Regions from separate parts of the Frankia sp. RB5 genome, predicted to be linked through region 1. Evidence: riboswitches for the same ligand, from Rfam matches in the RefSeq annotation. Region 1 holds a riboswitch; each other region holds the start of a gene.
The links. A riboswitch is a leader RNA that binds a small molecule or an ion and turns the genes downstream of it on or off. The one in region 1 is predicted to bind cyclic di-AMP.

Region 1 (4,828 bases):
GGCCGGCAGGCCGAGACCGTGGGCGATCCGCTCCCGCTCATCAGGCTCGGGAAACCGCTTGCCGGCGTCGAGGACCACGACGAGCAGACTGCCCGCGGCGCCGGTCTCGTCCGTGAACACCCGCAGCCTGCGAACCTCTGTCTCGGTCATCTCACCCTCCCGTCGCCGGCGTTCCCCGCCCACGCTGGCACAGTCGGCGGGCATCCGGGTACATCGCGAGCCGTGGATCACCTCGCGATGCCGGCCAGCGCCTTGCCACCATGAGGCTAGGCCCAGGTCAGGTCAGATCGGGTCAGGCCGGTCGGGCAGCGGGGAAAGAGCGAGGGAAAGAGGCGAGCGTGCGAGACGACGCGACGCACACGCACACGCACACGACGCGGGCGGAGCCACCCGGTGACCGCGCGGCCCCGCCCGGCACGGACCAGGCCGGCACGGACCAGGCCGGCACGGACCAGGCCGGCACGGACCAGCCGGGCGGGAGTCCGCCGGGCGGGAGTCCGCCGCGGCCCGGGCGGGGCGAGGAGCATCCCGTCCTCGACGCCCTGGAACACGCCTCGGCGAACGCGCACCGCCTGGCCGGCGCGCTGAGCCGGCCGGCGGTGTCGCTGGTGCGGGTCGGCCGCAAGCGCCGCCGGCCCCGGGGGGTCGAGATCCCGGCGACCCCGGACGGCCGGGTGATGGCCTGCGGCGTCTACAGCCACGGGCAGCGGGTGACGACGGAGGTCGACCACCGCGACGCGCTGCGCCTGGCCCGGACGGAGCGCGACGGCTTCGCCTGGCTCGGCCTGTTCGAGCCGACCTACGAGCAGCTCGTGGCGGTCGCCGAGGAGTATGGGCTGGACCTGCTCGCCGTGGAGGACGCGGTCACCGGCGGGCAGCGGCCCAAGCTGGAGTACTACGAGAACCACCTGTTCATGGTGCTCAAGACGACGACCTACGTCGCCCACACGGAGGTCACCGGAACCTCGGAGGTCGTCACCACCGGAGAGATCATGATCTTTCTCGGTGAGGACTTCGTCGTGACGGTGCGCCACGGCCAGCATGGCGAGATGACGAAGCTGCGGGGCCGGCTGGAGGCCGCCCCGGAGATGCTGCGGCACGGTCCCACCGCGGTGCTGCACGCGATCTGCGACAGCATCGTGGACGACTACGTGGACACGGTGGAAAAGATCCAGGTCGACATCGACCAGATCGAGGCCGGAGTGTTCCGGCGCGAACGCGCTCCGTCCACGGAAACCGCCTACCAGATGAAACGGGAGCTGCTGGAGCTCAAGCACGCCGTCCAGCCGCTGGCCGGGCCGCTGCGCACGCTCACCTCGGACAGCCCGCGCATGATCGACGTGGCCATGCGGCGGTACTTCCGGGACGTCGCCGACCACCTTGAACAGGTCAGTGAGCGCATCTCGCACTTCGACGAGCTGCTCTCGTCGGTTCTGCAGGCCACCCTGACCCAGCTCACCATCGCGCAGAACGAGGACATGCGCCGGATCAGCGCCTGGGTGGCGATCGCCGCCGTCCCCACCGCCCTGGCAGGAATCTACGGAATGAACTTCGAGCACATGCCGGAACTGCGCCAGACCTGGGGATATCCGGCCGTTCTCACGCTGATGGCCGTGGCCTGCCTGTTTCTCTATCGGGCGTTCAAGCGCAACGGCTGGCTGTAGGACGTGTTCGCCGCCCACACGGGCGGCGCGGGTCCGGTCGCGGGCCGCGGGCAGCCCCACCCGACCCGCGGCAACCGGCCGATCTGTCACACACGGTGATAGGTTGCCGACAGTGCGCCGGACCGGGTGCGAGACGGCCGGCCCGGCGGCATTCACCGCCGCGTCGGCTCGTTGGGTGTGAGTGGCGCGAGATCGGGCAAATGTCCATAGAAACAACATGTTGGGTGCTATAAGCCCTAAAATCGCTGGCGCGGGTAGCCGACCCATAGCTCTTTCTTGCCATGAGTCGACAGTCATGACGTATCCGTACGATGGGTTACACCCGGCCACCTTCGTCAGCTACCGTAACCAACCGTGTCGGAGCAGCCGGGACGCGTGCCTGCCGCTCGGTGTGGTCCCCACCGATCCCCCCACCCGCCAGGGGAGTACATGCCCTCGTCTGACCCCAAGCGGCGAGAGACCGCCACCCTCCCCGACCGGGGCGACCTCATCGCCGAGCTCGCGAGCCGCCTTGAGGACCTCGACACGCTCCTGAGCCGGCTGGAGGACGCCGAGCAGCAGGCCAAGGACGCCAGCGAGCACCTCGTGCGGACCCGGCGCTGGCAGGAGGACACCGTGCGGACCATCCAGGAGGAGCGGGCCCGCATGCGCCAGCGCCAGCACGCACTCGACGAGCTGGCCGACCGCGCCCGCGCCGCCGTCACCGCGCTGCGCCACCACCGGTCGCTGCCCCGCGAGGTCCACGAGCTCGCCGTCGAGCTTCAGGTGCTCGACGCCGCCGGCTTCCTCAGCCGGCGCGCGCGGGGGCGCTGACTCCCGGGCCACCGCGCCCTGCCGGGCCGCCGCAGCCATCCACCCGCCCGCGTCACCTTTCGGCGATCCCTCCGTCACGATCCGCGGCGACCTCGGGCCGGGCCGCCCTTCGCCGAACCCGCCTCCGGCGGCGTCCTGGACGCCCCGAGACGCTGCGGCGGGCCCGCGGCAAGCAATTACTTTCTGTTCTCGAACCGACTCAACCCGAAGCCGCACGACCGGGGTGGCACTCTCGTTCACCCCCTTCTCCGCATCCCTCCCAGGCCCTCGAATGCCCGCCAGAACCGCAGGACAGGAAGGGTTTTTCGGGATGGGGGGCCGATCCGGGACAGCGGTAGCCAGACTGGGAGAGGGCTTCGCGCGGCGGGCACATCAGCGCACACTGGCTGTAGTTGGGAAGGACTAGTGTTTACCCACCCCCTCCAAGTGGACTAGTCTCACGCCGACGTCACGACAACACCGGGCCGAACGCCGAATCCTGCCCCCGGCCCCGGTGTCCCCTCCGAGTCGTCACATGGGGCAGGAGCGGGGGACCCACCTCCACCGGCTGGCACCGATCCGCGGCGCCGGTCTAGGGGTGAAGTCCGAGGCGCGTGAAGGTCACGCCCTCGGACCGGGCAAGCCCAGCCCGAACCCGACAGCTCACTTCGCAGGCGTACGGGAAGGAATACACCGTTGTCCGCGCAAAGCGTGCAGCTCGACGAAGATTCGCGGATCGCAGGTCGCGGCCGTCACCGCGCCCCGTCCACCGCGCCGGTCGCCCGTAGCAGGGCCCGCGCTCGCGCCTTCGCCGCGATGACCACCGGGACCGTCGCGGTCTCCGGGGTGGCCCTGGCCGGCTGCGCCACTGACGTTCACGCCGCCGCCCCCTCGGACGAGTCGACGAACACGGCTCCGGTCACCCTGGCCGCGCAGATCGGTTCGCGCGCCGCCCTGGGTGGCAGCATCGCCGCGGCGGCCGTGAGTGCCCATGGCGGCACCTCCGGCGCGACGCTGGGCATGACGAACGGCGTCGACGCGCCGCCGCTGTCCGGCAAGATCCAGGTTGGTCTGCGGAGCACCACCCCCCAGCAGACCGTTGACGCCAACGAGGCGATCAACGTCGGGTTCTCGCTGTACAACCAGGCGACGAACGAGCCGCTCGCGAACCAGCTCGTCAAGGTCCAGGTGAAGCTCCCCACCGGGTGGGCCACCTTCAAGCACCTGCAGACGGACTCGCGCGGCTACGCCTCCTACACGGCGCGGGTGCTCACCACGACGAGCGTCACCGCCATCTTCGACGGCACCGACGCCCTGCAGTCCGCCCGCTCGTCCAACGACGCCACGCTGACGGTGGCCCCGCAGCCGACCGCCTCGGTCTCGCGGAGCGCCGGCGTGCGGGTCGACACCCCCGAGGTCAACGTCTCGGTGCCGGTGCCGACCAGCTCCATCGGCGAGAAGGCCGTCTACCTGGCCTCGCTGCAGGCGGGCAAGCCCTACGTCTACGGCGCCGAGGGGCCCAGCTCCTTCGACTGCTCCGGCCTCGTCCAGTACATCTACAAGCAGCTCGGCAAGACGGTGCCGCGGACGACGGACGCCCAGTTCGCCGCCTCTACCCGGGTCTCGATGTACAACAAGCAGCCCGGCGACCTGATCTTCCTCGGCACGCCCGGCAACATCTACCACGTCGGCATCTACGCCGGCGACGGCAAGATGTGGGTCGCGCCGCACACCGGTGACGTCGTGAAGCTCCAGAAGATCTACACGACCTCCTACTACGTCGGCCGAGTCCTCTAGGAGCCGTTCCCCGGCGTCCCAGACTCCCGGGTCGCGGCCTCCCCCCTCCGGCCGCGACCACCAGACAGAGTCCGTGCCGCCGGCTCGGCGCCTCGGCGCTCGCCGCCATGCGCTCTGACGCCCGCCACTCCATGTAGGCGTCGCTTCTTCGCCGTGTGGGTCACCATCGCCGCTGACCCGGACGAGTACCGCCCAGGACGAGCATCGGCCGGGCCCTGACACCGCCCGCCTGATCACGGTCCGCCTGGTCCCGCGGGGCGCCTCACGCCGTCCCCGTAGTTCGCCGTGCCCGACCGTGCCTGCCTGACCGTGCCTGCGCCTGACCCCGGCCGAAGTCGCGTCTCCTTCCGGCCGGACGGACGTCAGATCTCCCCCCCATCTGACGTCCGTCCGGCCGGAAGGCCCCCGACCCCGCCGGCCTTCCCTCGGATTCCCCCCCCATCCGCAGCGGAAGGCCGGCGGGCCTTCGGGAGCCACGGCCGCGGGTCCGTCGATGCCGCTACCCCCCTCCCGGCGGCATCGACGGACCCCGTTCTCCGTCATCACGGTGTGCCCAGGTGTGACAGTGCGCCCAG
Region 2 (4,828 bases), on a different contig from region 1:
GCGCGACGCGGGCCGCTCCCGCCGGACCGGGCACGCGCCCGGCGCGGGGCGGACATGCCGCGGCCGTGGGGAAGGTCGTCGACTTCGGCAGGAACGGCACCCGCCATGAACGATCCCCTCGCACCATCCGGTGGACCGCCCGGCCCCGACCGTCCGGTGCCGCCCGCGCCGTCGCCCACCCGGGGGGCCGCCGGCGACGGCGGCCAGGTGGCCCAGCCGGAGCGCCGCACCGCCGGGCTCGCCGACTTCACCCTGCGTGAGGCGCACGTCCTCGACCGCCGGGGCCGCTTCGGCGCGCCCGTCGACGTCGCCGTGCGCGCCGGCGTCATCCAGGCGATCGGGCCGGGGCTGGCGCTCGACCGGTCCGCCGTCGACGTCGATGCCCGGGGGCTGTGGCTGATGCCGGGCGTGGTGGACTGCCACGCCCACGTGACCCAGTCCACCTATGATCCACTCGAGCTGATGACGACCCCGCTGTCCGGGCGCTACCTGGCCAGCGCCGGCGCGCTGCGGGCCGCGGTGCACGCCGGTGTCACCGGCCTGCGCGACGCCGGCGGTGCCGACGCCGGCCTGCGTGACGCGCTGTTCGCCGGGGTCGTCCCGGGTCCCCGCCTCACGGTCTGCGTCGTGCCGCTCAGTCGGACCGGGCGCCACGGCGACGGCGCGCTCCTCGGCCCCGGCCTGGAATCCGCGCAGGAGGTGCTCGGGCCGGAGTACCCGGGGCGCCCGGCGCACACCGTCACCGCGGCCGGCGACCTGCCCACCGCGGTGCGTGGGGTCCTGCGCGCCGGCGCCGACTGGGTGCTGATCCATGCCAGCGGCGGCGTGCTGTCGGCACCGCCGGTGCGCGGCGGGTCCGCGCCTGACCTGCCTTTCACCCGGGCCCAGCTGACCGAGGCCGTCGCCGAGGCGGCCCGCTACCGCAGGCCGGTGATGATGCACGCGCTCGGTGATCGGGCGGTGGAGACGGCGGCCGCCGCGGGCGCCCGGTCGATCGAGCACGGGATCGGCCTGGGGGAGCGGGCCGGCGCGGCGATGGCCGCGCGGGGCGTGACCCTGGTGCCCACCCTGAGCGCCTACCTCGACCTCGCCGCGCTCGCCGGCACCGGCGTGCTACCCGGCTGGGCGGTCGAACGAGCCGAGGCCACCGCCGCCGCGCTGGCCGAGACCATCGCCGTCGCCCGCGCGGCGGGTGTGTCCATCGCGCTGGGCAGCGACGCCCGGCACCACAGCCGCCACGGCGGCAACCTCGCCGAGATCACCCATCTGCGCCGCGCCGGCCTGACCCCACCCGAGGCCCTGCTCGCCGCGACCGCGAACGGAGCACGACTGTGCGGCGTCGGCGACCGGCTCGGACGCATCGAGACCGGCTATGTCCTCGACGCGATCCTGCTGGACGAGGATCCGGCCGACCTGGAGTTGTTCACCAGGCCGGATGCCGTGCGCGGCGTCTTCGTGGGCGGCCGGGCGGTGCTGGCACATCCGCGGCTGCCCGCCGAGCTCGTTCCGCCCGGCTCGCCCGTCTGGTCCGCGGCGCCCGCCGCGGGCGCGCGAACGCCGGCCGCCGGGCAGACCAGCCATCGGACCTCACCCTGACCCGTACGCCATCGGTGGGAACAGTCCCGACCTGTCGCCGGTATCCAGAACCCGAAACTCGGGAGGTGATTCCCTCCAGGATTCCGGAATGCATTGCGGGAGGTCGGAGGGTGATGTTTTCGGGCGTCTTCGAGGAGTCGGGCGGCGGGCTCCGGAGGGCGGCCGAGATGCGCGTCTGTTCGTCGGAGCTATTGTCGGAGGGGCCCCGGTCGGGTCGGTGTCGTTGCCCGTCGGGGCCTCGAGGTGGCGTCAAGGACGCCGTCCACCGACCGGAGGTGTTTGCTGTGCAGCACGCCGAAACCATCACCGAAAAGATGCGCAGGGCAATCGAGGAGTGCATGTCCTGCTCGGCATTGTGTGAGGAGACCATCTCCTACTGTATGGACATGCCGGGCAGCATGATGAGCGCCGACGACATGCGGCTGATGATGGACTGCGCGGCGGTCACCCGGACCTGCGCGGACATGATGTGCCGCATGTCGCCCTTCCACGGGGGCATGTGCGCGATGTGCGTGCGGGTGTGCGGCGCCTGCGCCGAGATGTGCGAGCGGATGCCGCGCGACGCCCAGCTCGCCCGCCTCGCCCGCGCCTGCCGGTCCTGCCTGGACAGCTGCGCGGCGATGGCCGGCGCGGCGGCCTGACACCGGTCAGGCAGCAGGCCGGCGCCTCCGGGATGCCGCGCTGAGGCCGGCACCCGGTCCCTGCGGTTCGCCCCGGCGCGTGACGCCGGGGCGAACCCGTCGCCCGAGCCGAACGCGACCGCCCTGGCGCGTGCGGTGACTGTGCGATCGCTTCCGCCGCTCACTCCGATCTGGTCCGCGTTGACGTCCAGGTCCGCCCAGGTCGGGCACGAGTCGGACATGAGCGGTGATGTGCGTCGTACACGATGCTTCGGGTGATGTCTGAGAGTTGCGACATTGCAGCGAAATGCACGCAGCGTCATGGGTGTGTCCGTGGTTTCGCACGGAACAAGTACTTGTAACTACCCAGGGTAGTTCGCTACGGTTGCCGGGCACACGTTGCTCCGGGCTGACGCCGAGTTCTGCCCCCGGCCCGGGGTCCCTCCGAGACAGCTGGGGCAGAAGCGGGGGAACCAGGTTCCGCCGGGCGGTCCCGTCACGATCGCCCTTGGGGTTAAGTCGTCTGCACGCAGGCGACCGGGCTTCCCGGCCCGCACCCGACAGCTAACCTCGCAGGCGTACGGGAAGGACTCCACGTTGCCTGTGCCTCGGGAACTCCTCCGGCCGGCCGGCCCGGCCAAGCGGGTCGCCAGATCGGTCGGCGCCTTCTACGGTCCGCGACGGGCCTGGTGGGAGCTGCCCACGTCCTGACGGGGCGACGGGTGGTGGTCGCCGATCGCTCGCCGCCGTCCCATCGTTCTCGCACGGTTTTCGCGGCCTGCCCTAGGTCCTGCCGTGCCGTTCTCGTCGCCGCGCGCCGCCGCTGAGGCGGTGGCCCGGTGAACTGGTCATTCCTCCTGACCTGATCGCCGTTCATGCCGGGGCGTGATCCCTGACCGTGTCCGACCGCGCCGCTCGGTATCGACTGCTTTCCTCATGCACCTGAACAGGGCTCACCGACATTAATTAGTCCGTGCTGCCCCTAAATTTCCGTGCTCATTTTTGGCCGCATCTTCGACGGCCATTGAACTCCCGTATCTGCGCTTGCCGACACCGAAAGAGATGTCAAAGAATGGCTAAGGGAAAGCATCGTAAGCGCGCGGCGCGGCGCCGGGGCGCCACCATTGCCGCGGCCGGCGTGCTCGGCGCGGGCGTCAGCATGCTCGCCACGGCGGGTCCCGCGAGCGCTGCCACCGGCGCGGTGTCCGACGTGACGATCGCCCAGGTGGCCGCGAACGCCGGCCTGTCCGGATGCAGCGGGGTGCCGCTGTCGACCTGGGTGGCCGTGGCCCTCGCCGAGTCCGGTGGGAACACCTTCGCGCACGCCACCGCGGGCGAGGACTCCCGCGGCCTCTGGCAGATCAACATGCGGGCGCACGCCGGCTGGGTGGGCTCACGCAACCTCTACGACCCGGCCACCAACGCCTGGGCGGCCAAGCAGGTCTGCTCCAGTCAGGGCGTCCGCGCCTGGAGCACCTGGACCAACGGCATGTACACCCGCTTCACCGCGCGCGGTCAGGCGGCCGCGAGCGCGGTGGGCGGCGGCGCGGCCATCCGCACCATCTCCTACACAGCCGCGCCGGTCGCCGCGCCGGTCGCCGCGCCGGTCGCGAAGGCCGCCGGCTACCCGTCGCTGGTCAGCGGGCTGGGCTATCGCGACGACGTCCGGCGCATCCAGCAGAAGCTCGCGGACCTCGGTTACCCGATCCAGGTCGACGGGCAGTTCGGCTACCAGACGAACCACATGGTGAGGGACTACCAGCTCAAGCATGGGCTGCTGGTGGACGGTGTGGTCGGGCCGCAGACCAGCGCGAGCCTCGGGCTTTAGCGCCAGGCCGACGGCGGTGCGTGTCACGGCGCCGCCCGTGGGTGTTCCCGACCCATGGGCGGCGCCGTCGCGTGTCCGACGCATGGCAGGACTACCCGCGCGCCGCCCGGGGTATTCCCTGCACCGGCCCACCTGGGCCGCCGGTCCCCGCAGGCAGACGAGTACGGGGTCCGCCCGGGAAAGATTCTCCGTCTGCTGAGGATCTCCGACCGACAAGGATCATCATGGTCGACGAGCGCGCGACCGTGCCGGATCTGGCCATCCGGTGCGGACCTCGGGTTCCCGGCATGTCCGTCGTGGAGCCCTCGTCGTGGGGCGGCTCCGCCACCCGCTGGCGCGGGCCCGGCGCGCTGTTCGCCGTGCTGGGGCCGCTGGAGGTCTGGCGTCCGTCAGGGGACCAGGTGCGCATCGACCAACGCAAGAAGAGGGCGCTGCTGCTGACGCTGCTGCTGCACGCGGACCGCTGGACGTCCATCGAGGAGATGCGGCTGGCGCTGTGGCAGGACTCGCCGCCGCGCTCGGCGCTCGGGAACATCAAGACCTACCTCTCGGAGCTGCGCCACACGCTGCCCCCACCGCCCGGCGCCCCCGCGGACCGTCGGCACGTGGCGGCAGTCGGCCCTGGTTCGGGGGTGCTGTTCCGGCCGGTGGGACCGGGACGAATCGAGAGCCGGCCCGGCCACTACCGCCTGATCGTCCAGCCCGACGAGATCGACCTCGTCCGGTTCGAGCAGGATGTCGAGCGAGGCCGCGCCGCGGTCCGGGACGGATCGCCGCGCCGCGC
Region 3 (4,828 bases), on a different contig from region 1:
CCGCTCCTCGCGGTTCGATCCACTGAAAATCCTTCCTTCGCCCCATCTGGCCCTAGCTACTATGTCATGTAGCAGATCGGGTGAGAATGGGCGGCTCGGGACGAGGCGGTCTCGGGGCGGGTGGCGCATCGAGCGCCCCCCGAGCGCCGGCCGTGAGGTTGTGGGGTCGGTCGATGCCCCTCGCCGAGGCGGTATCGCCAGGTGCCAGAGACTGAGAGCGCATTGGCGCGGCGGTCGTGCAGGCGATGCGGATTGCGCTTTCTGGTGCGGGCTCGGGCGTCGGCGTAGCGGATCGCTGCCGTGCGGGTGGGATGGGACGTGCGGACGGGAGAGGAACGGGCGTGGTGGAACAGCTCGGTGATCTGGAGGCCGAGATCATGGATCGGGTGTGGTCGGCCCGGGAGCCGGTGGCCGTGCGGGACGTCCGGGGGCTGCTCGACCGGCCGCTGGCCTACACGACGGTGATGACCGTGATGGACCGGCTGTACCGCAAGGGCTGGCTGACCCGGGAGCGGTCGGGGAGGTCGTATCTCTATCAGCCGGCGCTGAGCCGCAGCGCGTACACGGCCCGGATGATGAGCGAGGTGCTCTCGGGGGCCGAGGACCGGGGCCTGGCGCTGCTGCACTTCGTCGAGACCATGAACCCGGCGGAGTACGAGACGTTGCGCGGCGCCGTGCAGTGGCACGAGAGCCAGCGGACGCCGGGCAGTGAGAGGACGCCGCCGGCGTGATTTCCACCGGGCTGATCGCCTACGCCCTGCTCGTCACGGTCGGACTCCCGCGCCCGCTGTCCGCGGCCTCGTGGACGTCCCGCGCGCCCCGGCTGGCGATCAGCATGTGGCTCGCCGCGGCGGCATCCGCCGTCGCTACCGTGATCCTCGCGCCGCTCCTGCTGGTCGTGCCCGTTCACGCTCTCGGTGATCTGCTTGTCCTGCTGGTGCAGTGGTGCGACTGGGCGGACCATCAGCTGCCCGTACCCACCTGGACAGTGCCGCAGGCGGTGGGCGCCGCCGGCGTCCTCGGCGTGGCGCTGCGGCTCGGGTACGCCATCGTAGCCGTCACTGTCCTGCAGCGCCGGGTGCGGCGCCGCCACCGCCGCGAGATCCGCCTCGTCGGCCGCTTCCACCCGGCGCTGGACGTCTTCGTCCTCGACCACCCCCAACCCAGCGCGTTCTGCCTGCCGGGAAGGGACGCCACCGTCGTCCTGACCGCGGGAGCGCTGCACGCCCTGCCGCCCGGCGAGCTCCACGCGGTGATCGCCCACGAGCGGACCCATCTGCGCGGCCGGCACCACCTCATCCTGACCGGCGCCGCGATCCTCGACCGCGCGTTCGGGCCCGTCCCCCTCTTCGAGGACATGCCCGGCGAGCTGCGGCGGCTCGTCGAACTCGCCGCCGACGACGGCGCGACCCGCCACTGCCCCCGGCACACCGTCGCCCACGCCGTCCTGCGTCTCGCCGCCCCACCCGTGTCCGCCCTGGGCATGGGAAGCACCGCGGTCCGCCAACGGGTCCTGCGCCTGCTCACCGCGCGGGAGCCGCTTGGCGGCCCCGCCGTCGCGGCGCGGGCGCTGCTGATCGCCGCGCTGCTCCTCACACCACTCGCGGCCGTCACCATGCCCGCCCTGAGCGACCTCGGCTACCACTGCCTCTGAGATCCCGACGGTCTCCGAACCAGGCTCGGTGGGTCGACGCTCCGCGCCCGTCTGGTGGCGAGATGATCCCTCCTGGGGAGAGCGGGCCGGCTGGCCGTCCCGGCACGAGGTGGTCACCCCTCCCGCCCGTCGACCCCGGCCTACTTCTGTCTACTATGCCGTGTAGTGGTAGTTTGTCTCCGCCTAGCAGCATCGGACCGCACGCCGAGTCCTGTCCCCGGTCCGGTGCCCCCTCCACGCGCGGCCGGGACAGGAGCGGGGGAACCACGTTCCTCCGGGCGTCCTGCCTCGGCAGGCGTCCTTGGGGTGAAGCCAGCTGCCTTGATGTGCTGGCCGGGCTCCCCGCCCGAACCCGACAGCTCACCTCGTAGGCGCCCGGGAAAGGGCTCATGTGTATTCGGCCGAGATCTACTCCTCCGAAGACCAACCCGCAGGATCAGGGCGGGGACGACACCGCGCCTCCGCGTCTGCCCGTTCGCTGCTCGCACGGACCTCGGCCCGGGCGACGGTCGCCGCGATCACGACGGGCACCATGGCGATCTCAGGCATCGCCCTGGCCAGTACCCACGGGGACTCCTCTGGTGATCCGGAAACCGGGGAGACGAGGATCGCCGCCGCGGGCGCACTCGGCGCCGCGGTGGGAAGCAGGACCACCATCCCCGCGGCCCCGGCGGCGCTGGTGCCGCGCCAGGCCACTCCGTCCACCACGACCGTACGCGCGTCGGCCACAGTCGCCCCCGTCGTCGCCGACATGACGGTCGGCGCCGAGGAGCCGATCGATGTCGGATTCCGGCTGACTGACGGCACCGGCAGGGCGGTGGCCAACCAGGACATCCTCGTGCAGGCACAGTTCCCGACGGGATGGACGACGTTCAAGATTCTCCGGACAGATGGGCGCGGCTACGCCGGCTATACCGCGAGGGTCCTGACCACCACGTCCGTCAGGGCCCTGTTCACCGGGAACGACTCGTTCGGGGCCGCGACATACGGACCAGCGATCGTCCGGGTTCGCCCCGAACCGCAGCCGGCCGCGGCGTCGACCTCACCAACGCGTACGTCCGGAGGCGCAACGCGAACCTCGGTTGCCCTGCCCCAGCCCGAGCCCGAGCCCGCATCTGCCGGAGCCGTCACCGGGGCGACGAGTATCGGGGAGAAGGCAGTCTATCTGGCGTCGCTGCAGGCCGGTAAACCATACGTGTGGGGTGCGACCGGGCCCAGCAGCTTCGACTGCTCCGGTCTGGTGCAGTACATCTACCGGCAACTTGGCAAGACACTTCCCCGCACCACCGATCAGCAGTACGCAGCGACCACCCGCATCGCCCAGGGATCCGAACAGCCCGGGGATCTTATTTTCTTCGGTGCACCCGGCGGCATTTATCATGAAGGAATCTATGCGGGCGGAGGGAAGATGTGGGTGGCACCGAAGTCCGGCGACGTGGTGAAACTTGAGAAAATCTGGACGTCGTCCTACTCCGTAGGCCGCGTCCACCAGTAACACGGCCGGACGCCGCGTGGAGTTCACCGCCCTGTTTATGATCGTGATCGTCTGACAACTCGCCGGAATGCCGGTCGGTGACGTGAGACGGCCACCGCGTGATCCTCACGAGAAGCTGCACAGCAGCGTGTCGAGGGGGAATCGCGGTGGCCGTGCCACGGCCCACCCGTGCACCGTGACGTGAGGCGCTTCTTCTTCCTCACCGATCGCCGAATCGGGGGCGCTGACGCCGCACACGATCGGCAGACAGGTACTGATCCACCTCCCGCATCATTCGGCGTCGGCGTCGGCGTCGGCGTCGGCGTCGAGGTCGGTAGTCGGCACGGCCGTCGGGTTGGCCTGGTCCGCCTGCGGCTTGCGGGCCACCAGCCGTTTGACGATTCCGCGCTTGCACCGTTCGCGCCGTTCGAGCTGAAAGCCGGCCGCTTCGACCTGCACCAGCGGCCGACTCAGGAGGTGTTCGCCACCGACCCGGACTGTGATCGTTTCGAGGAGGCGCGGCGCGGCCGGACATCCCAGCTGGCACCGGCGGAAGGCCGCTGAGCGAACTCTACTTCAGCCAAGACGACCACTATCCATTCGGCCCGCTCACCATCCTACCGGGCAGGCTGTGCGCGACGGGCGGCCACCCGCAGCAGGTCCGCCGACTCGCGCTGATGGCTGTCCCTTTCCGGTGGCATCGATGGCCTGTCTACCACTTTCAGGAAAAGTAGTTATATTGGTAATCGGCGCCGGTGGCGAAGGTGCACAGGTGCCTACGTTTTCCATGCATTGGACGAGCTCCGGGGAGGCTATCCACGTCTAGACTACCTCTTCTGAGGCGGCGACAACTGTGGCCTTTGCGGTCAGGCCGGGCCCGGTGGCCTGACAGTGCTAGCCGTTCTCTCTCGGTGAGATAGCCTTACGCTGTGATGGCCAGTCGCGACAGGATGCTGGGATGGCGAACCGCCACGGCTCTTGTCCTGCTCGCGGCGCTCGCGAGCATGCTACTCTCGGCGTCGCTGTGCGGGTCTGCGGAGCACTCGGAGCGCGGCTTTGAGGCGCTGGGCGGCGCCAGCCTCGTGAGCGTGGGAGAACACCATCATGCTTCATCCGCGGTGGGCACAGAGAGCCATCATGATGGCGGATTTCATTGCCCCGACCGGATCGCCGATCTGGTTCTCTTGGGCGCCACGGGTTTGATCCCCGCTGTGGGTTCGGTGTTCGCGTTGACTGCAGCCGCCTTCCTGCTGTCCGCCCTGGTCTTGTTCGTTTCAGGCCGTCCCCGCGCCCGACTCCAGACGGTTGCTCCTGACCGCCTCCCGTGCCAGCTGGCACAGCTGTGTGTGCTGCGGACCTGATACTCGCCTCGCTTTGAGTGCGAACGTCTGATCGCCCCTCCGTGCTGTGACCCGCGTGGTCGCCGCCGCCGAAGTTGAGCAGGTGGCCTGCCGACCCCGCGCCGGCTCCTCGTCGCAGCCCTCTGACGGGGGCGCGAAAATGTGGACCGCGACCGACGAATGCGTTCGGTATTCCATCATCTCGCGATGGTCTTACTTGTGAAGGATATCCGCTATGCGGAAAACCGTTGTTGCACGTATCCCCCCGATCCCGGGTCAGTCGCTTGGTACGCCGCCGATGGCGGACTCCCCAGCGAGCGTGGTCGGCGACACGCCAGTTCTTTGGATTCCCGACGTCTG

Region 2: it holds a riboswitch for cyclic di-AMP, as region 1 does, so the genes downstream of both, AC6EXY_RS23750 (peptidoglycan-binding protein) here and AC6EXY_RS14530 (C40 family peptidase) in region 1, are expected to answer to the same signal.
Region 3: it holds a riboswitch for cyclic di-AMP, as region 1 does, so the genes downstream of both, AC6EXY_RS10405 (C40 family peptidase) here and AC6EXY_RS14530 (C40 family peptidase) in region 1, are expected to answer to the same signal.

Annotation. Positions count from the first base shown of each region.
Region 1 is NZ_JCBATA010000023.1:59,857-64,684, reverse strand. Features, by position in the region: gene AC6EXY_RS14545 (PhzF family phenazine biosynthesis protein) at 1-150, opposite strand, end outside; gene corA (magnesium/cobalt transporter CorA) at 339-1,664, shown strand; gene AC6EXY_RS14535 (hypothetical protein) at 2,094-2,477, shown strand; cyclic di-AMP (ydaO/yuaA leader) riboswitch at 2,968-3,147, shown strand; gene AC6EXY_RS14530 (C40 family peptidase) at 3,153-4,253, shown strand.
Region 2 is NZ_JCBATA010000051.1:51,303-56,130, reverse strand. Features, by position in the region: gene AC6EXY_RS23760 (amidohydrolase family protein) at 106-1,596, shown strand; gene AC6EXY_RS23755 (four-helix bundle copper-binding protein) at 1,881-2,237, shown strand; cyclic di-AMP (ydaO/yuaA leader) riboswitch at 2,658-2,809, shown strand; gene AC6EXY_RS23750 (peptidoglycan-binding protein) at 3,289-4,044, shown strand; gene AC6EXY_RS23745 (AfsR/SARP family transcriptional regulator) at 4,269-4,828, shown strand, end outside.
Region 3 is NZ_JCBATA010000015.1:120,364-125,191, reverse strand. Features, by position in the region: gene AC6EXY_RS10415 (BlaI/MecI/CopY family transcriptional regulator) at 342-731, shown strand; gene AC6EXY_RS10410 (M56 family metallopeptidase) at 728-1,654, shown strand; cyclic di-AMP (ydaO/yuaA leader) riboswitch at 1,887-2,043, shown strand; gene AC6EXY_RS10405 (C40 family peptidase) at 2,187-3,149, shown strand; gene AC6EXY_RS10400 (hypothetical protein) at 3,420-3,587, opposite strand; gene AC6EXY_RS10395 (hypothetical protein) at 4,061-4,489, shown strand; gene AC6EXY_RS10390 (PLP-dependent cysteine synthase family protein) at 4,704-4,828, shown strand, end outside.